Regions from separate parts of the Azospirillum himalayense genome, predicted to be linked through region 1. Evidence: riboswitches for the same ligand, from Rfam matches in the RefSeq annotation. Region 1 holds a riboswitch; each other region holds the start of a gene.

Region 1 (7,348 bases):
GTCAGCCCCGCCGCCGGTTCGTCGAGCAGCAGGACGGCGGGCTGGCGGGCCAGCGCGCGGGCCAGTTCCACCCGGCGGCGCAGCGCCGCGGGCAGTCCGGCGCAGGGCTTGGCGGCGAGGTCCGCCGCGCCCAGCCGCTCCAGCGCCCACAAGGCGTGGGCCTCGGCTTCGGCGATCGAGCCGTCGCGCTCCAGCCGCGCCGCGGCCACGGCGGCCAGGACGCTGGCGCCCTCGGGCAGGCTGACCGCCTGGAAGGTGCGGGCGATCCCGGCGCGGGCGATGCGGTCGGGCCGCTGTCCCGCCAAATCCACATTGCCCATCAGCACCCGCCCGCCATCCGGACTCTCAAGGCCGGAGATCAGGTTGACCAGCGTTGTCTTGCCGGAACCGTTGGGGCCGATCAGCCCGGTGATGGTCCCGGCCTCCAGCATCAGCGACACGCCGTCCACCGCCCGCACCCCGCCGAAGCTTTTGGTCAGCCCCTCCACCCGCAACAGCGGCCCCGTCGGGATGGCCGTCTCCGGCGGAGCTTCGGGCTTCGGCTCCGGCGCCGGGCGGGTCGGGAACAGCCGGTCGAGCAGGCCGGTCAGCCCATGCGGCGCCAGCACGATGGTGGCGAGCAGCGCCACGCCGTAGACGATCAGATAGCTGCGCTCCAGGAAGCGGAACCACTCCGGCAGGTGGAGCAGCAGCACCGCACCCAGGATCGCCCCGGCCACCCGCCCCCGCCCGCCGACCACAGCGATGGTCAGGACGGAGACCATCACGGGGAACTCCAGCACCTCCGGCGAGACGACGCGCTGGGTGTGCACGGCCAAGGCGCCCGCCGCCCCGGCATAGACAGCGCTCAGCGCGAAAGCGGCCAGCCGCAGCCCGCCGACGTCCAGACCCAGCGTTCCCGCCGCCAGCGGGTCGTCGCGCACCAGCGTCAGCGCCCGCCCCCAGCGCCCGCGCGCCAGCCTCCAGGCCACCAGCCCGCCCAGCGCCACGAAGCCCCAGACCACCGCCGCCAGCGGCAGGCCGCGCGGCACCGCCCAGCCGAACAGGACGATGCCCGGCACCCCCGGCAATCCGTTGGCGCCGCCGGTCAGGCCGGGGCTGTTGACCGCCAGCAAATGGACGACCTGCGCGATGCCCAGCGTCGCCAGCGCGAAGTAATGGGATTCCAGCCGCAGCACCGGCAGCCCGACCAGCAGGGCCAGCAGCAGCGGCACCAGAAGCGACACCGGGAAGGTCGCGGCAAAGCCCCACCCCCACTGGCTGCCCAGGATGCCGGTCGCGTAGGCCCCGATCCCGAAGAAGGCGCCGTGAGCCAGCGACAGCGCCCCGCCCAGCCCGAACACGATCTGGAACCCGATGGCGGCCAGCGCGTACACCCCCGCCACGGTCAGCACGCGCAGCCCGTAAGGCGACGCGTACAGCAGCGCGTACGCCACCAGCACCGCAAGCATCATTCCTTCCCCCGCCCAGCGGGGGAGGGTCAGGGTGGGGGCCAGCGCCCGCAACTTGCGCACGCCCTTACGCACGGCGCCGCGCCGCCTCACCGAACAGCCCCTGAGGGCGGGCGAGCAGGATGACCAGCAGCGTCGCGTAGAGCAGCCCCAGCGCCACCGGATAGGACAGCACCGACGACACCCCCACCTCGAACAGCGCGATCAGCAGCGCGCCGGCCACCGCTCCGGGGACGGAGCCCCAGCCACCGATGGTCACGGCGATGTAGGCCTTGAGGATCAGGTCGCCGCCCGCCGTCGGCGTGACGAAGTAGCGGTTGGCGAGCAGCAGCCCCGCCGCTCCGGCGAAGGCGGTGCCCAGCGCGAAGGTGATCAGGATCATCGCCGCCACCGGCACGCCGCAGGCCCGCGCCATCTCCGGGTCCTGCGCCGTGGCGCGCAGGCGGCGGCCGAGCTGGGTCCGCCCGAACAGCCACTGCTGCCCGGCGATCAGCAGCGCCGCTACGGCGATGATCGCCAGCGACTGCTCCGCCACCACCAGCCCGCCGAGGTCCAGCGTCCCCCCGCTCAGCAGCGGCGGGGCCGCCCGCGGCTCCGGCCCGAACAGGACGGAGGCGCCGTTCTGCAGGATGATGCCCGCCGCGATGGTGCTGATGAAGACCGCCACCGGCGGGCGGCGGCGCAGCGGCAGATAGGCCGCCGCCGCCAGCAGCAGCCCCAGCCCGGCCATCAGCACCAGCACCACCGGCAGCAGAAGCAGTCCGGGCAGCGGCAGATACCCCGGCAGATAGGGCGCCAGCGCCACGCCGAGCAGCCCGCCGGCCATCACGAGATCGCCCTGCGCGAAATTCACCGCCGCGGTGGCGTTCAGCACCAGCACGAAGCCCAGCGCGACGAGCGCGTAGGCGGCGCCCAGGGCCAGGCCGTTGACGAGAAGTTGCAGGGTGATCAAGGCTTGCTCACTTCACCGCCCCGGTCACCACGCCTGTGACGTTGTCGTACCGCTTGGCGATCGCCGGCACACGCGAGGCACCGTCGTAGCAGACGATCACGGCGGAATGCGCCATGTTGCCCTTGCCGTCCGACTTGTAGGTCATGGCGAGGCCCCGGTGGGTCCCGATGGACAGGGCCTTCCGCACCGCTTCCGCGCTGTCCGCACCGCCCTGCACCGCCGCAAGCACCATGCGGATGCCGTCATACTGGCCGAGCGCGAAGGCATCCGGCTCCGCGTTGAAGGCGGCGCGGTAGGCGGCGGTGAAGGCCTCCACCTCCGGGCTGCCGCCGGAGACCGGCGAGGCCGCCGTCTCGGCGCAGACGCCCTTCAGCTCGGCCGGCTCCAGAAGCGCCGCCGTGCTCGGCTGGTGCATGGCGGAGCCGGCGACGATCGGCACCGCCACCCCGTTGGCCGCCGCCTGCCGGATGAACAGGGCGGTCGGGCCGGAATGCAGATGCAGCACCAGCACGTCGGGCTTGGCGGCCAGCGCCTTGGTCAGGACCGGCAGCAGATCCTTGGCGGCGGGGTCCACCCCCTCCTCGAACACCGGCTCGACGCCGAGCTTTTTGAAGGCCTGCTCCAGATGGGCCTTGCCGCTCTGCCCGTAGGCCGTCGTCTGGTAGATTACCGCCGGGCGCTTCTTGCCCAACTCCTCCGTCACGTAGCGGGCGTGGGCCTCCTTGGTCACGGCGTCGCCGGGAAAGAAGCGGAAGACCCAGGGGTTGCCCTGCTCGGTGATGCTCGCCGTGCCCGACACGGTGATCAGCGGGATGCCGTAATCCTGGGCCAGCGGCAGCATCGCCAGCATCTGCGTGCCCAGCATGCTGGCCGCCACCGCGGTGACCTTGCCGCCCGCCGCCCGCTCCAGCGCCGTGACCGCGGCCTCCGGCGAGGTGCCGGTGTCGATCACCTCCGACCGCACCGCCACACCCGCGGGCGCGTCCTTCAGCGCCAGGACGGCGCCGTTGCGCTGGCTCGTCCCCTCCAGCGACAGGAAGCCGGTCAGCGGCACCAGCACGGGGACCGAGGCCTCGCCCGCCAGCGCCGCACCGGACAGGAGGGACGCCGAAAAGGCCGCCGTAAAAGCCGTTGCCGAGAGGATGGAAAGGAAGCGCCGCATGGATGTGTCTCCTCCTGCCCGGCGAAGAACCGCGCGAGGACGAGGAGGCCAGGGGTGTAGCGGCGGCACAGCCTCGAACGCTTGGCTCCCTTCGCTGGCATGACCCAGATCAGGTTCGATGGGTGTGGTCTCAGCCCGCCTTGCGGCAGGCACCCCAGCCGTTCGTGTGCACAGTGTGAGCCCGGCGCGCGGCTGTCAAGCGGCGGCCCGGCGCCTTTTCACAATTTCGCAACGCAACAGACACCGGGGAGTCGCGCTTCCCGTGGTTCCTTCCGCCGCTCCCGGCCCGCGCTGGACCGTCGCCCCAACCGGAAAGTCGTCACGAAGCATGCGGGCCACCCCGTCGCACAGCACCGTCGTCCTGCACCCCTTCGCCACGGCGCAGGGCGGATGCGGGCTGCGCGCTGTCCTGTCGGGGCGGATCGACCACGCAGCCCTGCCCGGCCTGACGCCCCTGCTCCGCCGCGCCGCGGACGCGCAGGCCCTGACCCTGCGCGTCGATCTGGGACGGGTGGAGTTCCTCGATTCCTGCGGCATCGGCATTCTGCTGGCGCTCCGCAACGCGGTGCTCGACCGCGGCGGCGCCATTGCCTTCGAGAATCACCCGCCGCGAATCCGGCGCGTGCTGGAGCGCAGCCGGATCATCGCCTTGACGGACTCCCCGCTCGTCATCGACGGCGGGGTGGCGCTTCCCGCCGCCGCCTGACCCGTCAGCCGCCGCGGCGCAGCGTTTCCCGATACAGGATATAGAGCCCGCTGGCGATGATGATCCCCGCCCCGGCCAACACGGTGGGGGTCGGCACGTCGCCGAAGACCAGGAAGCCGAGCAGGGTCGCCCAGATCATCCCCGTATACTCGAAGGGCGCCACCACCGCGGCGCGGCCCAGGCGGAAGGCCTGGGTCATCAGCACCTGCGCCGCGCCGCCCAGCGTGCCGACCAGAAGCATCAGCCCGAGGTCGAACCCGCCCGGCTGCACCCAGTCGGGGATCGCCGCCACGCCGCTCACCACCGTGGTGGTCAGCAGCAGATAGACGACGATGGCCGTGTTGCTCTCCGTCCGCGACAGGCCGCGCACCGCGATCATCGCCAGCGCGTAGAAGAAGGCCGCGGCCACACCGACGAGGATCGGCAGAAGCGGCGCGTCGGCCTCCGGGCGTGCCATCACCACCACGCCGCCGAACCCGACCAGCACCGCCGCCCAGCGCCGCCATCCCACCGGCTCGCCAAGCAGCGGCATGGACAGCGCCGTAATGAACAGCGGCCCGGCGAAGCTCAGCACATAGACCTCGGCCAGCGGCAGGTGCTTGAAGGCGTAGAAGAAGCAGCCCATCGACAGCAACCCGGCCAGCGAACGGAAGACGTGGGCGATCGGGCGCCGCGTGCGCATCCCGCCCCAGCCGCCGCGCGCCACCGAGATGCCGCCGACCAGCACCACCGCCACCACCGACCGCGCGAACATGAGCTGCGCCACCGGATAGCCGCCGCTCAGATATTTGATGAGCGTGTCCATGCCCGCGAACAGGAAGATGGCCAGCAGGAAGCAGCCGATGGCGCGGCGGGTGTCGTCGCTGGCGGTGGCAGCGGGAAGAGCGGCGGCTTGGGTCATGTTTGCACAGTATATGAGCAACCTGAACCCTGCCCAATGCCGCAACCGCAGGTCTGGCCCGCGCAGTTGCGCCCGCGGGACGCCGGCGTTTCACGCTTCGTGAATCGACGTTCGGGCGTTTGGCGAAGCGAAGCCGGCCTTTCGCGGATCGGCGCTGGCCCCGGCCGATGCGTTGGACAGTCTGGCGGGCGTCACCACCGCAAGGGTCCGCCATGCTCCCGTCAAAGCCTATGCTCCAATCGATCCGCATCCTCGTCGGCGTCTCGCCCTGGATCGCCTTCGGCGTCCTCCAGCCGGCGGGCCATCCGGCGTCCGCGCTGGCGGCCCTGCTGCTCAGCCTGACGCTCTGCGCCCATGACCGGCGGCGGGGTTCGCTGAAGGCGCCGGAACTGGTGGCGGTCGCTTTCTTCGCCGCGCTGCTGCTCACCGGGCCGCTGGAGCACATGGGTCTGGTCATCCATCTCGCCCTGGCCGGCATGGCTTTCGCCTCGCTCGCGCTGGGCCGTCCCTTCACCCTGCCCTATGCCCGCGAGACGACACCGCCCGGTCTGTGGCACCTGCCGCAGTTCGTCGCCGTCAACAAGGCGGTCACCGCGCTGTGGGGCGTGGTCTTCCTGGCCGGCGCCGCCGGCTTCGCCGTCGCGGCGGAGGTCGGCGTCTTCACCTCCGCCCTCGCCACGCTGGCCGGCCTGCTGGGGAGCCGCCGATTGCCGGACTGGCTGGTCAACCGGGCCGTCGCCCGCCGGCTGGCCGAGCGGGAGCCTCACCCCTGGCCCGCGCCCGCCGTCCTCGGACAAAAGAATGGTGTCGTCGTTGTCGGCGCCGGCATCGGCGGGCTGACCGCGGCGGCCCTGCTGGCGGAGGCCGGGGTTCGCGTCACCGTTCTGGAGGCGCACGACCGCCCTGGCGGCTATTGCTCCTCCTGGGACCGCAAGGTCCGGCTGCGCGACGGGACGACGGGCCGCTTCATCTTCGACGCCGGCGTGCACGACGTCAGCGGCACCCGTGCGGACGGTCCGGTCGGGCATCTGCTGCGCACGGTCGGCGTGGCGGAGCGGGTGCGTTGGCAGCCGGTGAGCCGCGGCATCGTCCGAAGCGGTGTCCTTGAGCCGCTGCCCAACGACGCCGCGGCGCTGGCCGCCCTGATCGCGCGGGAGCATCCCGGCAGCGCCGCCGGGGCCGCCGCCTTCCTGGAGGAGATGCGCGGGGTTTACCGCGACCTCTACCGCGGCTGCGCCGAGACCGGCCTCCCCCACATCCCGCGCGACGTCGCGGCGATGCGCGCCTATCCGCTGGAGTGCCCACAGGCCTTCCGTTGGCAGGACCGCAGCTTTCTGGAGATGCTGGAGCATTATGTGCCCAACGCCGGAGCCCGCGCCTTGTTGTCCAGCCTGACCGGCTACCTGTCGGATCGGCCGGAGCGGCTGGGCGCCACCCAGATGGCGCCGATCTTCGGCTATGTCTTCAACGGCGGCGCCTATCCGGAGGGTGGATCGCAGCGGCTGGCCGATGCGCTGGTCGAGGCGATCCGCGCCAAAGGCGGCGAGGTGCGGCTGCGCACCCCCGTCCGCCGCATCCTGGTCGAGGACGGCCGGGCCGCGGGGGTCGAAACCATGGACGGGGAGCGCATCGCCGCCGCCGCGGTGATTTCCAACGCCGACGCCCGGCGGACCCTGCTGGAGTTGGTGGGGGAGGTGCATCTGCCCGCCGGGAGCGCGGACCAATATTGCGCGCTGCGCCCCTCGACCTCCGCCTTCCTGGTCACGCTGGCGCTGGACATCCGTCCCGACCTGCCGGCCATGACCTTTCTGAAGGATGCCGGGATGGCGCTGGCCCTGCCCTCCGCTCATGACGCCGCCCTGGCGCCGCCGGGCTGCGCCTCGCTGACGCTGATGCGGCTCGACCCGGCGGGCGGCACCTGGGACCGCTCCGCCCCCGACTACCGCGCGCGGAAGACGCTGGAGGGCGACGCGATGATCGCCGCGGCCGCCACGATGATCCCGGATCTGGAGCGCCATATCCTGCACCGGCAGGACGCCAGCGCCGCCACCTTCGCCCGCTACGTCCACACGACGGAGGGGGCGATCTACGGCACCGATCCGGCGCTTCCCGCCAAATCGCCGGTGCCCGGCCTGCTGCTGGCCGGCGGCGGGGTCTTTCCCGGCCCGGGGGTAGA
Region 2 (7,348 bases), on a different contig from region 1:
GGCGCACCGCGCCTCCGGGCCGCCGCATGGGCCACGCCGGCGCGGTGATCTCCGGCGGCAACGACACCGCCGACTTCAAGATCGAGTTCATGAAGTCCGTCGGCATCGCCGTCGCCGACAGCCCCGCGAGCCTGGGTTCCACCATGCTCAAGGTCTTCAAGGGCTGAACCGTTTTCGTCGCAGTGGTGTTTCCCCGAAGTGACTGGCCGCGCCGGCAACGGCGCGGTCTTCTTTGTTGTGTATTCGGGCAGGGAAGGGGTCTGTTTCCGCAATGTGGAAAGCCGAAAACGAGGCATTGCGGCGAGTGGTCTGACCAGTCATCTTGGTCTTGCACAGGGTGCTTCACCCTTTGTATCGGGCGGGTTGTTGCTCTGCATTTATGCGAGCCTCTCGAAATCACTGGCCGTGCTGGAAACAGCACGGCCATTTTTTTACTTATCGATCGGTCGTCCGGGCGAGGGCGAGGAAACCGGCGATGTAATCCACGCTCTCCTCGCCGCGGCGGACGCCGAGATGAATGCTCTTGCCGATCCCTTCGTTCCCCAGCCGCACGCAGCGGACGGGCAGGCCGGCGCCGTCCTCCCGCACCAGCCAGTCCGGCAAAACGGTGACCCCGCGCCGGGCGGCAACGAGTTGGAGCATCAGGTCGGTCGTCTCCGCCGTCTTGTGGCGGAGCGGCCGGCAATGCGCCGGGACCAGGAAGCGGGTGTAGACGTCCAGCCGCTCCAGGCCGACCGGGACGGTGATCAGTTCCTCCACGCGCAGGTCCTCGGGCCGCGCCACGCCGCGCGCGGCAAGCGGATGCGCGTCGTGCACGACGAGGACCAGCTCATAGTCGAAGACCGGCGTGAACAGGACGTCGGGGGTTTCGATGGGGTCGGGCGTGACCAGCAGATCGATCTCGTTGTCGAGCAGCGCCGCCAAGCCGTCGAAACGGAAGGCGGTGCGGACGTCGACATCCACGTCCGGCCATTGCGTGAGGTAGCGGGCGGTCATCCGCATCAGCCAGGCTTGGCAGGGGTGGCATTCCATGCCCGCCCGCAGCGCGCCGCGGCGTCCCGCCGCGAAGTCGGCGAGAACCCGTTCGGCGTCCTCGAACTGCGGCAACAGGCGCTGCGCCAGCGACAAAAGATGCTGCCCGGCCTGGGTGAAACGGAGGCTGCGCCCCTTCTTCGTCCAGATCTCCACGCCGCAGCGCTCCTCGAACTTGCGCACCGTGTGGCTCAGCGCCGACTGGCTGAGGTTCAGGCGTTCGGCGGCGGCGGTGACGCTGCCCGCCCGATCCACCTCCCGCAGGATCGCGAGAATCTGGCGGTCAAGCATTCATGATCCCCATTCATCCAATCATGAGAAAATACCATTTTCATTCATGATGGCGGGTCGGTAGGTGTGGGGCAACCGTCACCGAACGATCCCCGGACACCGATATGAGCCAAGCCGACCCCACCCCTCATGCACAGGGCCTTTACCCTCACGGGACGGCGAACGTTCTGCGGCTGGCGACCGCGCAGGCGCTGGCCGGCGCCAACGCGGTGGTCGTCTATGCGACGGGAGCCATCGTCGGGAACACGCTGGCGCCGAGCCCCGCGCTCGCCACGCTGCCGCTCTCCATCTTCGTCGTGGGCATGGCGGTCTGCACCATTCCCGCCGGGGCCATCGCGCGGCGGCATGGGCGGCGGGCCGCCTTCCTGGCAGGGACGGGCTGCGGCGTGCTCGTCGGGCTGCTCTCCGCCCTGGCGGTGCTTCTGGGGAGCTTCTGGCTGTTCTGCGCGGCGATGATCCCCGGCGGCGCCTACGCCGCCGTGGTCCTGTCCTTCCGCTTCGCCGCCACCGATTGCGTCGAACCGGAGCGGCGGCCAAGGGCCATGTCGGCGGTGATGGCCGGCGGGGTGTTCGCCGGGGTCATCGGGCCGCAGCTCGTTACCCTCACCATGGATGTCTGGCCGCCGCACCTGTTCCTGGCGACCTTCCTGGCCCAGGCCGCCGTGGCGGCGGTCTCCGCCCTGGTGCTGGTCGGGGTGCGGCTGCCGATGCCGACCGCGGCGGAGTCCGCCGGCGGCCGGCCGCTCGGCGTCATCGCGCGCCAGCCGCGATTCGTCACCGCCGTGCTGTGCGGGGTCGTCTCCTACCTGCTGATGAACTTCATCATGACGGCGGCCCCTCTGGCGATGCGGCTGTGCGGCCTGTCTCAGGAGGTGTCCAACCTCGGCCTGCAATGGCATGTGATCGCCATGTACGCCCCGAGCTTCGTCACCGGGCGTCTGGTCGAGCGCTTCGGCGCGTCCCGGATCGTGTTCGCCGGCCTGGGCCTGATCGCCGCTTCCGCCGTGGTGGGGCTGGGCGGTGTCGACGTGGCGCATTTCTGGGTCAGCCTGATCCTGCTGGGAGTCGGCTGGAACTTCGGCTTTCTCGGAGCCTCCGCGCTCGTTCTGGAGTGCCATCGGCCGGAGGAGAAAACCCAGGTGCAGTCGCTCAACGACTTCATCGTGTTCGGCACGATGGCGGTGGGGTCCTTCGCCTCTGGCGGGCTGCTGGCCGCCTTCGGCTGGGATTCGGTGCTGTGGGTGTCCTTCGTTCCGCTGGCGGCGGCCATCGCGGCGCTCGCCGTCACCGCCTCGTCCCGCGCCACCTCCGCGGCCACCTGAGACCGTTCGTCCTCTCCGTTCCGCGACCGCATTGAGCGCCATCGGGTCCCGTCCTCAGGGCGGGGCCGACCCTCCCGATCGTCCGGTTTTCGAAAGCCCGAAAAATTTTTGGATGAAAAGCGCAACACGCCAAAAGTTCGTGTTGCCAACAATCATGTCTCTGGCATACCATATGCCGTATCTGGAGCGCCACGAACGCAGGGACGGCGTGACCGGCTCTCCAGCGCACCATTGAACCATGACTCACATCGGCACGGAACAAGGCCGCCCATGACGCGGCGATGCGGACGCTCGCTCGGACGCCGCTCGCCCGCCCAAGGGGACCCTCATGCCCGGTATCAAAGCGTCGCAATCCCACGGGAGGGAATGATGGTTGGATCGACAGAATCCCAGAGGCCAGCTTTTAACAGTTCCGGCGGCTCGCAGGCGCCCATCTCCGACGGCGCGCGCTGGATGCAGATCGTCGTCGGCATCGTCTGCATGGTCGCCGCGGCCAACATCCAGTACGCCTGGACGCTCTTCGTGCCGGAAATCCAGGCCACCCATGGCTGGACCCGCGCCTCGATCCAGACCGCCTTCACCGTCTTCGTCGTCGTCCAGACCTGGCTGACCCCCATCGAAGGCTATTTCATCGACCGTTACGGCCCCCGCGCCATCGTCGCCTTCGGCGGCGTGATGACCGGCCTTTCCTGGATCATCGACAGCTACGCCGGCTCGCTCGGCATGCTCTATGTCGGTTCGGCCATCGGCGGCATCGGCGTCGGCTGCGTCTACGCCACCTGCGTCAACAGCGCGCTGAAGTGGTTCCCGGACAAGCGCGGCCTCGCCGTCGGCCTGACCGCGGGCGGTTACGGCGCCGGCTCGGCCGTGACGATCCTGCCGATCGCCAACATGATCCACTCCTCCGGCTATCAGGCGACCTTCTTCTGGTTCGGCCTGCTGCAGGGCACGATCATCCTCATCGCCGCCTTCTTCCTGCGCGCCCCGCAGAAGGATCAGGTGAAGGCCTCGACCAAGGTCCTGCAGTCCCGCCGCGACTACACGCTGAAGGAAGCGCTGCAGACGCCGGTCTTCTGGGTCATGATGCTCATGTTCATCTGCACCGTCTCGGGCGGTCTGATGGCGGTGGCCCAGCTCGGCGTGATCGCCCATGATCTGGGCGTGAAGGAAGCCCCGATCAGCCTGTTCGGCATCACCATGGCGGCTCTGCCCTTCGCGCTGATGCTCGACCGCGTGATGAACGGCATCTCCCGTCCGCTGTTCGGCTTCGTCTCCGACCATATCGGCCGTGAAGCGACGATGTTCATCGCCTTCACCTTCGAAGGCCTCGGCATTCTGATGCTCAGCCGCTTCGGCCACGACCCGATCATGTTCCTGATCCTGTCGGGTCTGGTGTTCCTGGCCTGGGGCGAAGTGTACAGCCTGTTCAGCGCGACTTCGGCGGACACCTTCGGCACCAAGCACGCGGCGAAGATCTACGGCGTGCTCTACTGCGCCAAGGGCGTCGCGGCCCTGCTGGTCCCGCTGGGCAACCTGCTGATGGAAGCCACCGGCACCTGGGCGACCGTGCTCTACATCTGCGCCACCATGGACCTCATCGCGGCCTTCTGCGCCATCGCGGTCCTGCGGCCCATGTTGCGCAAGCATCACGCCCGAAACGCCGAACTCGCCGCCCAGCAGGGTGCGGGTGGGCTGGCGGTGCAGCCCGGCCACTGATCGGCCCGCGAAACTTCAGGTTTCTTGTCTCGAATGACGGCCGCCGCGCGCATCCCGCGCGGCGGCCTTTTTTCAGTCCAGGAAGAAGGGACGGTTGTGGCCCTCGCCGGACTGGTTGAAGCGGTCCGACGACCAGAGACCGTCCGGCTGCTCGTCCTGCGGATCGGCGTTCCACTCGTCGTCCTCCCGCATCAGCAGGGTCAGGCCGTGGCCCATCAGGCCGGCCAGGGCGACGAAGGCGATCATCTGGGATTCGAGCATGGGACGGGCTCCGGGCACTCGGGAGGGGGCGTTGCTTCTTGTTGTTGTGATGCAGCATAGTCGCCCGGCTCAGGCTGCGCAATAGGATTTTGTATACCAGATAATGGATACCAGAATCGCGTCAATTGCGTTGGTCGGGTTGGATTCGCCGTGAATCGGACCGTGAATCGCATTGACGTGGGTGGGGCGGATGGTTCAGCATGGCCACGTTCCAAGGGGAGCCCCATAGCACGGGGCTGAGATGATGCCGTAAGGCGCCGAACCCTTTGAACCTGATCCGGGTCGTACCGGCGTAGGGACAGGAACAAACGGGCCACGGTCACGCGCATCCCCATCGCGCACCCCTTTTTGGGGACCGCTCCGGTCATCCGTTCTGCCGCTCCGTCACACCCGGGTCTCCAACGATCCTATGTGCGATGGAGATCCACTGCAGATGCCCGACACTCTTCCCCCCGCTTCCCAGAAGGCCGCGCCGTCCGACCATTTCTCGGTGACGACCGGCCCGCTGCCGTCGTCCAGCAAGGTCCATGTGGCCGGGGAGCGCTTCCCCGACCTGCGCGTGGCGATGCGCGACATCCATGTCGGCGGCGGCGAGCCGCCGGTGCGCGTTTACGACACCTCCGGCCCCTACAGCGACCCCGCCGTGCAGACCGACATCCGCCGCGGCCTGGCGGAGCTGCGCCGCTCCTGGATCGAGGCCCGCGGCGACGTGGAGGCCTATGAGGGCCGCGAGGTCCGTCCGGAGGACGACGGGCTGCGCGTCGGCGAGACGCGGGCCGTGCCCGTCTTCGATCGCGCCGGGCGCCGCCCGCTGCGCGGCAAGCCGGGCCGGGCGGTCACGCAGATGGCCTACGCCCGCGCCGGCATCGTCACGCCGGAGATGGAGTACATCGCCGTCCGTGAGAATCTGGGCCGCCAGCGGCTGGCCGAGGCGGTGGCGCGGGACGGCGACGACTTCGGCGCCTCCATCCCCGACCATGTGACGCCGGAGTTCGTGCGCGACGAGGTGGCGCGCGGGCGGGCGATCATCCCGTCCAACATCAACCACCCCGAATCGGAGCCGATGATCATCGGCCGCAACTTCCTCACCAAGATCAACGCGAACATCGGCAACTCCGCCGTCGCGTCCTCGGTGGGGGAGGAGGTCGACAAGATGGTCTGGTCGATCCGCTGGGGCGCCGACACCGTGATGGACCTGTCCACCGGCCGCAACATCCACACCACCCGCGAATGGATCCTGCGCAACAGCCCGGTCCCCATCGGCACCGTGCCGATCTATCAGGCGCTGGAGAAGGTCGGCGGCAAGGCCGAGGACCTGACCTGGGAGATCTTCCGCGACACGCTGATCGAGCAGGCGGAGCAGGGGGTGGACTATTTCACCATCCACGCCGGCATCCGTCTGGCGCACATCCCGCTGACGGCCAAGCGCACCACCGGCATCGTGTCGCGCGGCGGCTCGATCATGGCGAAATGGTGCCTGTCCCACCACCGCGAGAGCTTCCTCTATGAGCGGTTCGAGGAGATCTGCGAGATCATGAAGGCGTACGACGTCGCCTTCTCGCTGGGTGACGGCTTGCGCCCCGGCTCCATCGCCGACGCTAACGACGCCGCCCAGTTCGCCGAGCTGGAGACGCTGGGCGAGCTGACCAAGATCGCCTGGAAGCACGACGTCCAGGTGATGATCGAGGGGCCGGGCCATGTGCCCATGCACAAGATCAAGGCCAACGTCGACAAGCAGCTGGCGCTGTGCGGCGAGGCGCCCTTCTACACGCTCGGGCCGCTGACCACGGACATCGCGCCCGGCTACGACCACATCACCAGCGCCATCGGCGCCGCCATGATCGGCTGGTTCGGCACGGCGATGCTCTGCTACGTCACGCCGAAGGAGCATCTGGGGCTGCCGGACCGCGACGACGTCAAGGTGGGCGTGGTCACCTACAAGATCGCCGCCCACGCCGCCGACCTCGCCAAGGGCCATCCCGGCGCCCAGGAACGCGACGACGCCCTGTCGCGCGCCCGCTTCGAGTTCCGCTGGCGCGACCAGTTCCACCTGTCGCTCGACCCGGAGACGGCGGAGCGCTTCCACGACCAGACCCTGCCGGCGGAGGGGGCGAAGGTCGCGCATTTCTGTTCGATGTGCGGGCCGAAGTTCTGCTCGATGAAGATCACGCAGGAGGTGCGGGACTACGCCAACTCCGGCATGGCCGAGATGTCGGAGAGCTTCCGCGCCAAGGGCGGGGAGATCTATCTGGAGGAGGGGCAGGCTGCGGAATAGCAACTGAATCGAAAAGGGGACGCCCTCGCGGGCGCCCCCTCGCTTCGGCTCCTTCCCCAAGCGGGGGGAGGGGAAGAGAGCGTCAGGAGGTTGCCGTCACGCTCCGGCCGCTGCGCGCGCCCAGCGATTCGGCGGCCATGCGGTTGCGCATCGGGCGCAGGACGAACAGCGCCAGCACCGCGGCCAGCGCGTTGACCGCGGCGGCGAGCAGGAAGACGGCATGCCAGCTTCCCGTGGCGTCGGCGATGATGTTGGCGAAGGGGATCAGCAGCGCCGCTGTGCCCTTGGCGGTGTAGAGCAGCCCGGCGTTGCTGGCGGCGAACTTCGATCCGAAGGTGTCGGCGCAGCAGGCCGGGAACAGGCTGTAGATCTCGCCCCAGGCGAAGAAGACCAGACCGGTCAGCAGCACGAAGGCCACCGGGTCGCGGCCGTAGAGGCTGAGCGCGACGAT
Region 3 (7,348 bases), on a different contig from region 1:
CTTCAGCAGGTCGTCCTGCAACTCCTCCCGCGTGATGGCGTCGAGCGCGGCGAAGGGCTCGTCAAGCAGGAGCAGCGGCGGCTCGGTGACCAGCGCGCGGGCCAGCGCGACGCGGCTCTGCTGCCCCCCCGACAGCTGGCTGGGGTAGCGCCCTTCGAGTCCGGACAGGCCGACGAGGTCCAACAGCTCCTCCGCCTTGCGGCGGTCCGCCGGCTGCGGGCGGCGTGTCAGCGACACCGGCAACAGCAGGTTGTCGAGCACCGTCCGCCACTCAAGCAGCGTCGGGGCCTGGAAGACGAAGCCGACCTGGGCGCCCGGCCCCCGCACCGGCTCCCCCTGGATGCGGACGCTGCCGGTCGAGGGGGCCAGCAGCCCGGCGACCAGCTTCAGCAGGGTCGTCTTGCCGCAGCCGCTGCGCCCGACCAGCGCGTGGAACTCGCCCTCCCCGATGGTCCAGTCGATGCGGTCCAGGATGGTGCCGCCGCTCGGGACGCCGTAGCCGGCCTGTACGATGCTGACGAAGCTCATGGCCGGGCGCCTCAATCCGTGTAGGGGGCGAAGGTGTCCGCCGCCCGTTCCGCCGAGCCTTCGATCTCGGTCATGGTGACGAGGTCCAGCAGGTTGAACCGCCCGTCATGGTGCCAGCCCGCCTCCGGCGCGGTCATGCGGCCGAGCGCGCAGAGGCGCGTCACCCCCACGGCTCCCAGCGCCCCGGCGAGCATGAACAGCTCCTCCGGTGCGGCGGCGATGCCCACGGTCTGGAGGAAGGCGCGGTAGGGCGCCAGCCCCGGCACCGCGTCGGCCAGCCGGTCCACCGCCACCACCGTCACCGTGCGGTTCAGCCCGCAGGGCGAGAGGCCGTCTGCGGCGTCGGTGTAGGCGACGGCCCAGCTTCCCGCCGGATCGCCGAGCAGGGCACGGCTGGGGTCGGCAAAGCCCTTCGTCTCCTCCGCGTTGCGCCAGGACGCGACGCCGCCCGCCTCGCCCATCGACAGGGGGCGGCGCGGGAACTTGCTGCCCAGCGCGTCCAGCTCGTGCGCCAGATAGCCGGCGAACTCCCGCGGCGACACCCGCCCGCCGCGCTCCACGAAAAAGGTCTGGGGCGAGTAGCAGCCCTGCTGGTCGTAGCGCGCCACGTCGTAGGCCGCCTGCCGCGCCACCGCGCCCGCCTTCCCGGCGTCGAGCGCGGAGCGGGCGACCATGCCGAAGCTGATCTTGTGGCCGTAGGGCAGGAAGCGCGTGGTGATCGGCACCCGCGCCCGGATGGCCTCCAGCGCGTCGTTGCCGCCATAGGCGACCACCGTGTCGGCGCGGCCCAGCCACGCCCGCTCCGTCGCCGCGTCGCCGCCCTTCCACCAGACGATGGCGATGCAGTCGGCCAGTTGCGGGTCGATCTCCGCCAGGATCTGCGCGAACCAGCCGGCGAACAGCGGCTCGGCGCTCGGCAGCTTGCCGACCGTGCCGGCCTTCACCAGCAGGCCGGAAATCAGGCTCCACAGCGGCAGGCCCGGCACGTTGCCCGCCCAGACATGCAGCAGCAGCTCCGGCCCGAAGGCGCGGGCAAAACCGCCCTTGGGCACGGGCTGGAAATCGTCGAGCACCGCCGGGTTGGCGAAATCCTCGGCGATGAACTTCCGCAGCTCCGGCCCGCGGAAGGTCTTCAGATAGCCGGTCAGCCCCAGCCGGACCATCTCCCCGTCGTAGCCGGTGACCAGAGGCAGCAGACGTTCGGCCTTTCGCCGCCACGGGTCGTCACGGTCGAGCAGCCGGGCGACGGCGCGGTCGATGGCGGCGGCGATCTGTGCGACGGTGCGGCTTCTCAGGTAAGTCCGCGCGTTCGTCCGCACCCGCGTTGCCAATTCAGCGATCTGCGCCTCGCTCAGCACCGGCACCGCGACGTCGAGCGTCTCGGCGCCGCGCCGGAAGGTCAGCGTCCGCCAGTCCACGGCGTCGGCGGACAGCCCCGGCAGATGCCCGGCGCGCTCCATCAAGCCAACGGTCATGAGGCCCGCGCCGCTTTGAGGAAGTCCTCGACCGCCATGGAGCAGCCCTTGGCGTCCGCCCCGTCGGCCCGCCCGAGAAGCTGGAAGCCGCCCTCCACCTCCACCCCCGCGTCCTCGGTCAGGATGGCGGAGGCGCAGTTGAAATGGGCCAGATCGTGATGGACCAGCACGCCGACGCTGCCGCGCGGCACCTCCTGCCCGGTCAGCGGGTTGATGACACGGCTGCGTATCCAGTGCGGGCCGGACTTCACCGACGGGCAGGTCTCGTTGCCGTCGTCGTAGAACTGGGTGCTCAGCTCGGTCATGCCGTACATGTTGATGCACAGCCGGCGCGGCACGCCGAAGGTCGCGGACAGGCGGCCGTAGAACTCCTCCGCCGCCATCTCCCGCGACTGGCCCTTGAAGCCGCCGGTGTCGAGGATGCGGCTTCCCGCCGGCAGGGCGAAGCTCCGCCCCCGCTCGGCCAGCGCGTCCATCAGATGCACGACGCTGAAGCTCGCCCCCAGCAGGGCGTAGGGCTCGCCGGTTTCCTCGGCGTGGGACAGCGCCGCGATGGCCCCGTCCACGTCCAGCCCCGCGTCGGAGACGAAATAGCGGCTCTCATCCGTCCCGAACGCGCTCTTGGCCAACGCCAGATAATGGGCGAGCGAGGAGTTGGGCATCGCCTGCTCGGTCGGGAACAGGATGCCCATGCGCAGCCGGTCCCATTCACCCATGAAACGGCGGCGGAAATTGACGGTCATCGAGCGGTCGTAGACCGCCAGCGTCGGGTGGTGGCTCTTGCCGCGCACGCCCTTGGTGGTGCCGCTGGTCATGAAGACGTGCGGGCATTCCTCCGGCGGGCGTCCGCTCAGCGTCAGGTCCTTGAAGGCGCTGATCGGCACGGCGGGCACGTCGCGCCAGCTCTTCACCGTGCGCAGGGTGCGCGCCCGCTGGGTGGCGAAGCGGCGGTAGGGGGCGTTGGTCTCGAACTGGTGGGCGAAGACGGCCAGCGCCATACGGTTGAACGCCTCCTCGTCCGCCTCTCCGGCGGCGATGAAGGCCAGCAGGTCTTCGACAAGTCGGGCTTCGGTCACGTCCGCACACACCTTTTGCAGCGCCAACAAACTGTTGCCGGGACAAGCGGTGTCTGGATGGAATGGGGGTACGCCGTGCCGCCCTTCAGTCCCGTCCCTACGCCGGTATGACCCGGATCAGGTTCGATGGGTCACCGCGTTGTCCGGATGAAAGCGCCGGACCGGCGGAGTCTCAGCCTCCTAGCGAGGCCCCCCAGGGAACATTCGCAAGCTAAGGGACCGGCCCCCGCCCGTCAAGGAGGTCGGGTTAACGAACGGAAGCATTGCCTTTGGAGCCCCTCTCCCGTCCCGGGAGAAGGAAGGGTGAGGGTACCGCCGAGAATCGGCGCCTTGATCCTTGCATGACCCTCACCCGCCCGCTCCGCGGGCCCCCTCTCCCGGGGCGGGAGAGGGATTTGACGTCGAATGCGACGCCCCCGCCCGTCAAGGAGGTCGGGACCGAAGGCGACCAACGCCGCCCGTGGCAGCCCCACAACCGCCGTGATAGGATCCGCGCCCGCGGGCGGCTGAAGCCGGCGGCAGAACGGGGAACGGCATGGTGAGGATCGACGACTGCACGCTGGTGTTCGCCGACACGGCGAACCACGCCCTGGTCGAGATGGCCATCCGCGACAGCATCGCCGCCTGCCGCTTCTCCAGCGTCCTGCTGCTCTCCGACAGCGACCCGAAAATTCCGGGCGTCGATTTCCACCGCATCGCCCCGATCCACGACATCGACGACTATTCGGACACGATCAACGTCCGCCTGCGCCGGCTCGTGACGACGGGTCATGTCCTGATCGCGCAGTGGGACGGCTTCGTTGCCGACCCGCAGGCCTGGACGGAGGAGTTCCGTGCCTTCGACTACATCGGCGCCCGCTGGGGCTGGTACCAAGACGGCATGACGGTGGGGAACGGCGGCTTCTCCCTGCGCTCCGCCGCCCTGCTCGACCGGCTGCGCGACCTGCCCTTCGAAGCCGGCATCCCCGAGGACCACGTCATCTGCCGGACCGAGCGCCCGGCGCTGGAGAAGGCCGGCATCCGCTTCGCCCCGGAGGCGGTGGCCGACCGCTTCGCCTTCGAACGCACGCCGGTGCCGGGACCGGCCTTCGGCTTCCACGGCCTGTTCAACTTCGGCAAGGTGCTGGGCGACCGCGCGCTGGAGGAACGAATCGAGGTCATGGACGGCCCGCTTCTCGACAGGCGCGACTACACCGACCTGATGACCAGCCTCGCGCTGTCCGGACGCAAGGCCCCCTTCACCTCCATGGTCCGCAAGCTGGTGGCGCGGCGGGACGAGACGTTCCTGCGCTCCCAGATCACCGAATGGACGACCGGCGTGCAGCGGGATTATGTGCTGGCCCTGGCCGACGCCGTGCAGACGACGGCGGCGCCGGGGTCGCGCTGGCCGGCGGTGGCCGCGCCGCAACGCCGCCAGCCGAAGATCTACGACTGCTTCACCTTCCACAACGAACTCGACCTTCTGGAGCTGCGCTTCCGCGAGCTGTACGACACGGTCGACCAGTTCGTGATCGTCGAGGCCAAGCAGACCTTCACCGGCGCGCCCAAGCCCCTGCATTTCATGGAGGAGCGCGACCGCTTCCTGCCCTTCCTGGACAAGGTGAAGCTGGTCGTCGCCCCCGACTTCCCGGAAACCGACAATCCCTGGGTGCGCGAGCGGGCGCAGCGGAACGCCATCGCGCTCGGGCTGGACAAGGTGGAGCCGGACGACATCGTCGTCGTCTCCGACGTGGACGAGATTTTGCGCGCCCGCTCGGTCGCGTCGCTGCGCGACAGTTCGGCGATGATCGCCGGGTTCCGCGTGCCGCTGTTCTACTTCAAGGTCAACTTCATGAACGTGGAGGGCGAGAACTTCTCGGTCTTCCCCGTCGCCGTCCGCGGGCTGATGGCCCGGATGACCACGCCGCAGCAGATCCGCGAGAGCCGTGGCACGCTGGACCGCTACACCCCCGAGACGCGTCCGCCCTACGTGGACATCCTGCCCCACGCGGGCTGGCATTTCTCCTACATCGGCGACGACGCCGCCATCCGGCACAAGATCCAGAGCTTTTCGCACCAGGAGCTGAACCGCGACGACATCCTCGACGGCATCGACGTGCCGCGCTTCCTGGCGGAGGGCAGCGACCTCTTCAACCGTCCCGGCTACCGCTGGCAGTCCGTGGAGCTGAACGACTATTTCCCGGCAAACCTCCTGGGGGAGCGCGAACGCTGGGCGGACTTCATCGCCGAGGAGGTCGGCGGCCGGGTCACCTGGAAATAGCCGGCGCTCTTTGCCCTACACCTCCCGCCGCAGCAGCGACAGGGCGGCCATCGCCATGACCTGCGCGGAATGGACCATGTCGTCGATGTCCACATACTCGTCGGGCTGGTGGGCGAGGTCGAGGATGCCGGGGCCGTAGGCGATGCAGTCCTTCAGATGCCCGACCCGCGCGATGTGCTTCTGGTCGTAGGTGCCAGGGGACACCACCTGCGCCGCCGGGCGGCCCAGCACCGTTTCGATGGCCGCCCCCACCGCCCGCACCACCGGCGCGTCGGCGTCGGTCAGGGTGGGCAGGAAGGCCAGAACCTCGCGCAGCTCGTAGTCGAAGCCGGGGCGCTCGCGGCGCAGATCCTCCAGGATGCCGGTGATCTCCGCCCGCACCTCCTCCGGGTCCTCCTCGATCAGGTAGCGGCGGTCGATGACCATGCGGCAGCGGTCGGGCACCATCGGGCTGGGCAGGCCGCCGTGATCCTCGGGCTGTCCGCCATGGATGGCGTTGATGTTCAGGGTGGACTGCCGCGCCCCTTCCGGGACCACCGGCATGGCCGTGCGCTTGGCAGCCAGCCGGGGGATCAGCTCCGTCTCGATCCGGTGCAGCACGGCGCCCATGTGGCGCACCGCGCAGTTGCCGAGAAAGGGCATGGAGCCGTGCGCGACGCGGCCCTTGGTCTCGATCTCCGCCCACCAGACGCCGCGGTGGCCGATGCACACCCGGTCCACGTTCAGCGGCTCCGGAATGATGACGTGATCGACCCGCGGGCGGGAAAAGTAGCCGAGCGTGGCGAGATGCCCGACCCCGCCGTAGCCGCCGGACTCCTCGTCCACCGTGCCGGAGATTTCCAGCGCGCCGGGAAAGGGGATGCCCGCCTCCAGGATCGCTTCCACGGCGATGACGGAGGCGGCGATGCCGCCCTTCATGTCGCAGGCGCCGCGGCCGTAGACGCGCCCGTCCTTGACCACCCCTTCGAAGGGATCGACCGTCCAGCCCTGGCCGGCGGGCACCACGTCGATGTGGCCATTGAAATGCACGCAGGGGCCGGGCTCACGACCCTCAATGCGGGCGACGACGTTGGTGCGCGGGTAGCGGTCGCTGTCGCCCGGCGCCCCGTCGGCCCGCACATACTCCACGGCGAAGCCGCGCCCGGCCAGCCGCCGGCCGAGGAACTCCGCGCAATCGGTGTAGACGTCGCCGGGCGGGTTCACGGTGGGGATGCGGATCAGGTCGCGGGTCAGCGCGACGAGGTCGTCGCGCCGCTCCGCGATGCGGCGGAACAGCGACTCCCGGTGGTCGAGCGGCATGCATCACCCCCACGCACAATTCGTCGCGCGGAAGGATCGGTCATGCCGACGCGCCTGTCGAGAGGTTCCGCGCCTCACTCCGCCGCGTGATGCCGCAGCCGTCCGTCCTCGTTGGCGCGGCCGTTGCGGATTTGCTCCTCGTACCAGCGGCGGTGGTGGTCCTTGGCCCAGTTCTCGTCCACCACGCCGCGGCCCATGGCGTCGAAGGCGCCCTCCATGCCGATGGTGCCGATGTAGATGTGCCCGATGATCAGCGCGATCATCAGCGCGGCCACCACCCCGTGCGCCACATGCAGGATCTGCATGCCGCCGATCCCGGTGACGGCGAAGGGCATCATCAGCAGGAAGCCGGTGAGCGACAGCGCGAAGCCGCCGAACACCACCGCCCAGAAGACGCCCTTCTGACCGGCGTTGAAGCGCCCGGCCTCGGGATGCTCGCCGGACTTGCTCAGCACGCCGCCCAGCGTCTTCAGCCAGACGAGGTCGGCCTTCTCCGGGATGTTGTCGCGCACCCACAGCACGAAGATCATCACCAGCCCGAGGACGAAGGGCACGCTGAAAAAATTGTGCATGTACTTGCTGGCCTCGGCCAGCATCGTGAAGTTGGGGTGGCCGATCAGCGGGATCAGCAGCATGCGCCCGAAGGTCAGGATCAGCCCGGTCAGCGCCATCAGCAGGAAGCTGACCGCCGTCGTCCAGTGGGCGAAGCG
Region 4 (7,348 bases), on a different contig from region 1:
CGTGACCGACCGCCAGACCACCACCTATCGGATCGCCGGCGCGGCGGGCGAGGACCGCACCGTCATCGTCGAGCACCCGCGGCGTTCCGGCTGGGAACTCGTGCAGCCCACCGGCGGGGCAACGGGCGGGACCGCCCCCGACCTGACGGCCGACGCCTACCGCCTGCCGGTGGCGGTGCCCGCCGGCCAGACGGTGACCCTGGCCGTCGCGCTGGAGCGCCCGCGGATCGAACGCTTCGGCATCTCGGAAATGTCGCCGGAGCAGGTCCGGGCTTACGCCTCCTCCACGGAGCTGCCGCCTCCGGCCCGCGAGGCCCTGGCAAAGGTCGCGACGCTGCGCGGCGCCGTCGCCGACAAGGAGCGCCGCGTCGGCGAGTTGGAGCGCGAACAGGCGGAGATCGGCAAGGAGCAGGAGCGGCTGCGCCAGAACCTCGCCACGCTGCCGCGCGACAGCGACCTGTTCAAGCGGACCATCGCCAAGATGGGCGAGCAGGAAACCCGCCTGGACGGTCTGTCCCGCGAGCTGACCACCGCCCGCAAGGAAGCCGACACCGCCCGCAACACGCTGCGCGATCAGGTGCGCGGCATGACCTTCTGAGCATGACGGCGGAGCGTCACCAGGGCAGCGGCGACACGCCGAACAGCATCCGGTGCAGGTGCAGCAGACCGCCATAGAGCAGCAGAGCCACCGCCGGGCGCCACCAGCCGATCTCCTTCCAGGCGAGGTTTTGGCGCCCGGCCAGGATCGCCGCGAAGGGCAGGTTGGAGGTGCGGGCGGCGTAGCGGTCCCACGCCGCCCCCAGCCGCCGCGCCAGCTTCGCGTCGATCAGGACGCTGCCGCCCAGCGCCAGCAGGGCGAGCGTGCCGAACAGGATCAGCGAGGCGAGATCGCCGTTCGGCACCATATGGGCGACCGCCCACAGCCCGACGCCCCAGAGGAACGGGTTGCGCGTCACCCGCAGGATGCCGCGGACCGGCTCCCGGTCGCCGGTCAGCAGCCTCTCCTGCCCGACCGAGGTCGGGTTCGGGGTGGTAAGGCCGGCGACGAGCAGGAACAGGGCGACCGGCACCAGCAGGACCGGCACCCAGGCCAACCCGCCGGCGGGCGGCCACAGCGGCACATGGGGCGCCGCCTTGTAGGCCGCCACCAGCCACCAGAAGGCCAGCGCCGAGACCAGCGAATAGAGGCCGAGATAGGGCTTCTCGCCCAGCCGTCCGACCAGGACCGCGCGCAGCGGCGTGCTGGAAATGCCGAAATGCGTCAGCAGCAGGAACAGCCCCGCGGCGGACAGATGGGCGATGGTGCCGGTCATGCGCGGTCTCCCGGTCGCGTCCTACAGGTCTCGTCAGGCGCCCTTTTCCAGCGTCGTGCCGCTGCAATAGGCCCAATCGTCGCCGTGCAGGCCGAAGAACAGGGCCACCGGCTGCTTGCCGGAGCGGTCGATGACCACGCGGAAGCGGTTGCCGGTGCAGGCGCCCGCCGCCTGCTTCTGGTAGGGCAGCTTGACGCTCTTGGACTTCAGGCAGGAATCGGCGGCCTTGGGCGGGTTGGCCGACGCGTCGATGCGCTTGCCGTTCAGCACCATGTAGTAGTTGGTGGCCTGCCCGCCCTTGACCTCGGCCTTCACCTCGATCTTGCCGAATCGGGACTTGTAGAGGCCGGCGTCGGTTTCGCCGTCCGGCGCGCCGGGGGCGATGGCGCGGAAGGACACGGCGCCGCAGGCCGGCGGCTCCTTCTTCTGGGCAAGGGCCGGCTGGGCCAGGGCGACGGTGGCGGCGCCCGCGACCAACGCGGCACCGAAAAGACGCGACAGCGGCATGCGAACCTCCTGGATCGGATGGAAGGGGATGGGGCGGGTCAGGCGGGGGCTTGGCAGAACAGGGTCTGCTGCATGATGGCGCAGTCCTTCTCCATCCCGCCGTCGAGCATCGAGATCTCGACGCTGGTGACGGTCAGGGTGCGGCCCGGTTTCAACACGCGGGCGCGGGCGATCATCACCTCGCCCTTGGCCGGCGCCATCAGATTGACCTTGAACTCCACCGCCAGGACCTCGCTGCCCGCCGGCATCAGCGTGTAGCCGGCGTAGCCCCCGGCGTTGTCGGCCAGCGTGCTGACCATGCCCGCGTGAAAGAAGCCGTGCTGCTGCGTCAGGTCGGCGCGGAACGGCAGGCGCATCTCGCAAAAGCCGGGCTCCAGCCGCGTCAGCTCGATCCCCAGCGTCTTGCAGATCGGCTGAAGCGCGAAGCTGGCGCGGCAGCGCGTCTCCCAGTCCGGATCGCGCGGTTCGAAGGTCTTGGGCACGTCTCGGGTCTCTCTGATCGTTTTCGGGGGTGGGTGAAATCAGATGGCCCTACCCTGCGCCAGCCTTACGTTCCGATCAAGCCGAGCTGCGGGCTCGACGCCTCCGCGAAGGCGCGTTTCGGCATGCGCCCGGCCAGACGGGCCGCCCGCCCCGCCGCCACCGCGTCGCGCATCGCCGCCGCCATGCGCACCGGATCGCGCGCCTTCGACACGGCGGTGTTCAGCAGGACGGCGGCGCAGCCCAATTCCATCGCCAGGGCGGCGTCCGACGCCGTCCCGATCCCGGCGTCCAGGACCACCGGCACCGGGCTGCGCGCGCAGATCGTCTCGATGGCGTGCGGGTTGCGGATGCCCAGGCCGGAGCCGATGAAGGCGCCCAGCGGCATCACCGCCGCCGCGCCCAGATCGGCGAGCTTGCGGCAGGTCACCGGATCGTCGTTGCAGTAAGGCAGAACGGTGAAGCCGTCGGCCACCAATTCCTCGGTGGCGCGCAGCAGCTCCTCGACGTCGGGGTAGAGCAGCTCGCGGTCGCCGATGACCTCCAGCTTGATCCAGTCCACACCCAGCGCCTCGCGGGCAAGCTGCGCGGTCAGCACCGCCTCCTTGGCGGTCAGGCAGCCAGCGGTGTTGGGCAGCAGCCCGGCGCGGTCACCGATGACGTCGACGAGGCTTTCCGAATAGCCGTCCAGGCTGATGCGGCGGATGGCCAGCGTGACCAGCTCGCTGCCGCTGGCCTCCAGCGCGTCGAGCATGACCTGCTGGTTCGGGTAGCCGGCGGTGCCGAGAAACAGGCGCGAGCGGAACTCACGGCCCGCTATGGTGAGCGTGTCGTTCATGGATGTTTCCTCGATAATTGATATCCCCTCTCCCGCCCCGGGAGAGGGAAGGGACCCGCGCGAAGCGTGGGAAGGGTGAGGGTGCCGCCAAGGATCAGCGCCTTGATCCTCGCATGACCCTCACCCGCCCGCTGCGCGGGCCCCCTCTCCCGGGACGGGAGAGGGATTGGGCGCCGCCTTTGCGGGAATAACGATCGAGAGGGCGCGGCGGGTGGAAAGCTCAGCCGCCCTGTACGGGGCGAATGATCTCCAGGGCGTCGCCCGCGGACAGGGGCGTCTCGTCCCAGCGGCGGGACGGCAGGACGGCGCCGTTCAGGGCGACCGCGACCCCGCGTGTGCCCGCGGCGATCCCCCGCCCGGCCAGCAGGGCGGCGACGGTGGGGACGGCGAGGTCCTCCTCCCGCCCGTTGACACGGATGCGGGCGCTCATGCCGCGGCTCCCTTGGGCTGGGCGAAACGGTCGAGTGCGAAGGGACGGATCACCGGATCGGCCTCCCCGGTCAGGACCAGCCTCGCCACCGAATCCGCGGTGACCGGGGTCAGCAGGATGCCGTTGCGGTGGTGCCCGGTGGCGTAGACCAGCCCCTCCACCTCCGAGAGGCCGAGGATCGGGGCGTCGTCGCGGGTCCCCGGACGGAAACCGGCCCACGCCTCCTCGATGGGCAGCTCGGCGATGCCCGGCAGGGCGCGCCACGCCCCTTCCAGCAGGGCGAACTGGCCCCCGGCGGTCAGCCGGTCGTCGAACCCGCGCTCCTCCGTCGTGGCGCCGACGAGCAGCCGCCCGTCCAGCCGCGGGATCAGGTAGGTGCCGGGGGTCCACACCACATGGCGCAGCAGCGGCAGCCGGGCGTCCATGCGCAGGCAGAGCATCTGCCCCTTCACCGGGCGCACCGGCGGACGCACCGCCGGGGACAGCCCGTCGATCCAGCCCGACCACGCCCCGGCGGCCAGAACCACCCGGTCGGCCTCGAACAACCGGTCGCCGACCTGGACGCCGACGGCCCGGCCGCCGCGGACCTCGATGCGGGACACCTCGGCGTACTCGTGCACGACGGCGCCGGCCCGCAGGGCGGCGGCGTGCAGGGCGGCGGCGACCTTGCGGTTGTCGACCTGATGGTCGCCGGCGCAGAACAGCGCGCCGGCGACGCCCGGCTGGAGATAGGGCTCGCGCCGCCGCACCTCCGCCCCGCTCAGCCATTCCACCGGCAGGCCGAGCTTGGTCTGGAAGTCGTGCAGGAAGCGCACCTTGGCCGCATCGTCGGCGTTCAACGCGATGACCATCGTGCCTTCGCCGCGCAGGTCCACCGCCATGCCGGAAGCGGCCTCCAGCTCCGCCGCGAAGGCGGGCCACAGGTCCTGCGAGGCGCGGGTCAACGGCAGAAGGTTCTCTTCGCCGGGTTCGGTTTCCACGCAGGCGGCGAGCATGCCCCCCGCGGCGTGGCTGGCGCCCCGGCCGGCGGCGCCGCGGTCGAAGACCTCGACCCGGCAGCCGGCGGCGGCCAGCCTCCAGGCGATGGACAGGCCGATCACCCCGGCGCCGATCACGGCGACGGTGGGTTTTGCGGAATCAGAATGAAATAAGGGCGCGGATACCATGCGGCGGCTCCCTTCGCTGGCATTATCCAGACAGGTTCGATGGGTGTGATCTCAGCCGCGCGAGCGCATCCCGCACGGCACCCCAGCCAATGCCCGGATCATCCGGAAGAGAGCCGCCTTTGGCAAGCCCCTTTTCGTTGGTCACAACAACAAAAGCGACGCCAGCCCCAGGAAGGACAGAAATCCGATGACGTCGGTCATGGTGGTCAGGAAGACCGAACTCGCCACCGCCGGATCGACGCCCAGCCGGTCCAGCCCGATGGGAATCAGCACCCCGCACAGCCCGGCGACGAACAGGTTGATGACCATGGCGCAGCCGATGACCAAGCCGATCATCGGCTCGAACCACGTTGCGGCGATGGCCCCCACCAGCGTGGCGAAGACGGCGCCGTTGAGCAGACCGACCAGAACCTCCTTGCCCACCACGCGGGGCGCGTTGGAGGACGACAGCTCGCGCGTCGCCAGGGCGCGCACCGCCACGGTCAGCGTCTGGGTCCCGGCGTTGCCGCCCATCGAGGCGGTGATCGGCATCAGCACGGCCAGCGCCACGATCTGTTCGATGGTCGCCTCGAACAGCGAGATGACGCCCGCCGCCGCGAAGGCGGTGAACAGGTTCAGCCCCAGCCAGGAAATGCGCGAGCGCGAGGTTTCCAGCACCGAGCGGTAGATCGAGGTGTCGCCGACGCCGCCCAGCTTGCCGATGTCGTCCTCGGCCTCCTCGTCGATGATGTGGACCACGTCGTCGACGGTGATGACGCCGATCAGCCGCCCGCCGGCATCCACCACGGGGGCGGAGACCAGGGCGTATTGGCGGAACAGGTTCGCCACCTCCTCCTGGTCCATGGTGGCGGGGATGGTGTCCACCTCCTCCGTCACCAGATCGGCGATGCGGACGGACCGCTTCTGGCGCAGCAGGCGCGACAGCGGCACCGCCCCGACCACCCGGTGCATCGGATCGACGACGAAGATGTCGTAGAAGTCCTCCGGCAGCTCATCGGTGGTGGCGCGGACATAATCGATGGTCTTGCCCACCGTCCAGAACTGCGGGACCGCCACCAGATCGCGCTGCATCAGGCGGCCGGCGGTGTATTCGTCGTAGGTCAGGTTCTCCTGGACCAGCGCGCGGTCGGCGGCCGGCAGATTCTCCAGAACCTCGCGCCGGGTGTCCTCGTCCAGGTCCTCGATGACGTCGACGGCGTCGTCGGTGTCCAGCTCCGCGACGGCGGCGGCCAGCTCCTTCGGCTCGAACAGCTCGACGATCTCCTCGCGGAGATCGGGGTTGAGGTAGCTCAGCACCTCGCCGTCGAAGTCGGGGCGCAGGACGCCGACCAGCGCCTCGCGGTCGTCGTGGCCGAGCTGTTCGATCAGGTCGGCGATGTCGGCAGGGTGCAGCGTGTCCAGCTCGGCGCGCAGATCGTCGCGCCGTCCGGCGTGCAGCCGTTCGACGATCTCCTCCACGAACTCCGGCTCAACACCGTAGGCGCGCTCCTCCTCGCCGTCCTCGCGGGGCGGGGCGGGGCGTTCGGCCGGGTGCGGCACATCGTCCTGGATACGATCCGGTTCCTGGCGGTCGGTGTGCATGGCGGCACCCTCCCTTTACGATGGCAATGCGGCGTGACGGCATGGTCCTGCGATCGGCCGACCATGGCGCACCGGCGTTTGCGGGTTGGTGGGGAGCCCTCGCGGAATCCCGCCGGGGCGCCCACCGAATATAGGTGTGCCGCTGTTTTGTCCAGCCCGGCGGACCGGTCCGGGCCCTCCGGCCTTGCGCGCAATTGCTTGCGCGGGCTTCACAATTCGTGCACCCATAATGCGCGCGGGGCTTTCCACCTCGCGCAGCCCGAGAAGAACCGACACCACCGGCCAGCGGATGTGACGATGGAGTACGCCTACACCGACATCGACGGTCAGGAGGGGATCATGCTGTCGGGGCGTTTCACCTACGACGACAGCCGCAAGTTCCACGACCTGCTGGCGGATTGGGACATCGGCGCGCGGCCCGAGGTGCGGCTGGACCTGCGTTATCTGACCTTTCTCGACTCCGCGGCAATCGGCATGCTGTTCGTCCTTGCCAACCGTTGCCGCGACGCCAAGGGGCTGGTGACGGTGCACAACGCGCAGCCCTACATCGTGCAGACCATGCGGCGCGTGGCGCTCGACCAGTATGTGGAGTTCCGCTGAGGCGGAGCGGCCCGAAAGAAACAGCCCTGATCCGGGCGGCCTGAAAACGAAAAAGCCCGCTGTGGTCCGATGGACCGGCGGGCTTTTCGTTTGTTTGCCTGATCCCCCGTTTCGGGGGGATGGTGCGGTCGAGAAGACTCGAACTTCCACGGCATCTCTGCCACAGCGACCTCAACGCTGCGCGTCTACCAATTCCGCCACGACCGCACAAGGCTGGTAGAACCGACGACAGGATCACTCCCGTCATCGGGTGGAGCGGGGGAATAGCAGATCCCCAACGACCGATCAAGCGGCGTCTCGCGTTTTTGCCAAAGAAAGTTCATAACGTCGGGATGACCGACCTCACCGCCCCCGTTCCGCCCGCCCCCGACGCCATCGGCGATGCCGTTCCCGCCCCGGCCAGGGCGGTGGAGTGGCGCATCAGCGACACGCC

Evidence for each region. A riboswitch is a leader RNA that binds a small molecule or an ion and turns the genes downstream of it on or off. The one in region 1 is predicted to bind thiamine pyrophosphate.
Region 2: it holds a riboswitch for thiamine pyrophosphate, as region 1 does, so the genes downstream of both, thiC (phosphomethylpyrimidine synthase ThiC) here and ACFPMG_RS18355 (ABC transporter substrate-binding protein) in region 1, are expected to answer to the same signal.
Region 3: it holds a riboswitch for thiamine pyrophosphate, as region 1 does, so the genes downstream of both, ACFPMG_RS21180 (LuxE/PaaK family acyltransferase) here and ACFPMG_RS18355 (ABC transporter substrate-binding protein) in region 1, are expected to answer to the same signal.
Region 4: it holds a riboswitch for thiamine pyrophosphate, as region 1 does, so the genes downstream of both, thiO (glycine oxidase ThiO) here and ACFPMG_RS18355 (ABC transporter substrate-binding protein) in region 1, are expected to answer to the same signal.

Annotation. Positions count from the first base shown of each region.
Region 1 is NZ_JBHSLC010000036.1:137,716-145,063, reverse strand. Features, by position in the region: gene ACFPMG_RS18365 (branched-chain amino acid ABC transporter ATP-binding protein/permease) at 1-1,526, opposite strand, end outside; gene ACFPMG_RS18360 (branched-chain amino acid ABC transporter permease) at 1,519-2,403, opposite strand; gene ACFPMG_RS18355 (ABC transporter substrate-binding protein) at 2,411-3,565, opposite strand; TPP riboswitch at 3,635-3,732, opposite strand; gene ACFPMG_RS18350 (STAS domain-containing protein) at 3,894-4,271, shown strand; gene ACFPMG_RS18345 (DMT family transporter) at 4,276-5,172, opposite strand; gene ACFPMG_RS18340 (phytoene desaturase family protein) at 5,403-7,348, shown strand, end outside.
Region 2 is NZ_JBHSLC010000119.1:31-7,378, forward strand. Features, by position in the region: partial or broken gene ACFPMG_RS33610 (succinate--CoA ligase subunit alpha) at 1-167, shown strand, start outside; gene ACFPMG_RS33615 (LysR family transcriptional regulator) at 436-1,323, opposite strand; gene ACFPMG_RS33620 (MFS transporter) at 1,428-2,645, shown strand; gene oxlT (oxalate/formate MFS antiporter) at 3,099-4,361, shown strand; gene ACFPMG_RS33630 (hypothetical protein) at 4,434-4,622, opposite strand; TPP riboswitch at 4,827-4,939, shown strand; gene thiC (phosphomethylpyrimidine synthase ThiC) at 5,056-6,897, shown strand; gene oxlT (oxalate/formate MFS antiporter) at 6,980-7,348, opposite strand, start outside.
Region 3 is NZ_JBHSLC010000045.1:116,885-124,232, forward strand. Features, by position in the region: gene ACFPMG_RS21170 (ABC transporter ATP-binding protein) at 1-528, opposite strand, end outside; gene ACFPMG_RS21175 (acyl-CoA reductase) at 540-2,003, opposite strand; gene ACFPMG_RS21180 (LuxE/PaaK family acyltransferase) at 2,000-3,079, opposite strand; TPP riboswitch at 3,156-3,285, opposite strand; gene ACFPMG_RS21185 (DUF5672 family protein) at 3,615-5,339, shown strand; gene ACFPMG_RS21190 (acetylornithine deacetylase/succinyl-diaminopimelate desuccinylase family protein) at 5,355-6,638, opposite strand; gene ACFPMG_RS21195 (formate dehydrogenase subunit gamma) at 6,713-7,348, opposite strand, start outside.
Region 4 is NZ_JBHSLC010000096.1:79,806-87,153, reverse strand. Features, by position in the region: gene ACFPMG_RS27220 (hypothetical protein) at 1-598, shown strand, start outside; gene ACFPMG_RS27215 (NnrU family protein) at 615-1,313, opposite strand; gene ACFPMG_RS27210 (hypothetical protein) at 1,347-1,820, opposite strand; gene ACFPMG_RS27205 (PaaI family thioesterase) at 1,859-2,302, opposite strand; gene thiG (thiazole synthase) at 2,368-3,138, opposite strand; gene thiS (sulfur carrier protein ThiS) at 3,359-3,568, opposite strand; gene thiO (glycine oxidase ThiO) at 3,565-4,734, opposite strand; TPP riboswitch at 4,726-4,829, opposite strand; gene mgtE (magnesium transporter) at 4,876-6,315, opposite strand; gene ACFPMG_RS27180 (STAS domain-containing protein) at 6,613-6,915, shown strand; tRNA gene ACFPMG_RS27175 (tRNA-Leu) at 7,036-7,122, opposite strand; gene lipB (lipoyl(octanoyl) transferase LipB) at 7,248-7,348, shown strand, end outside.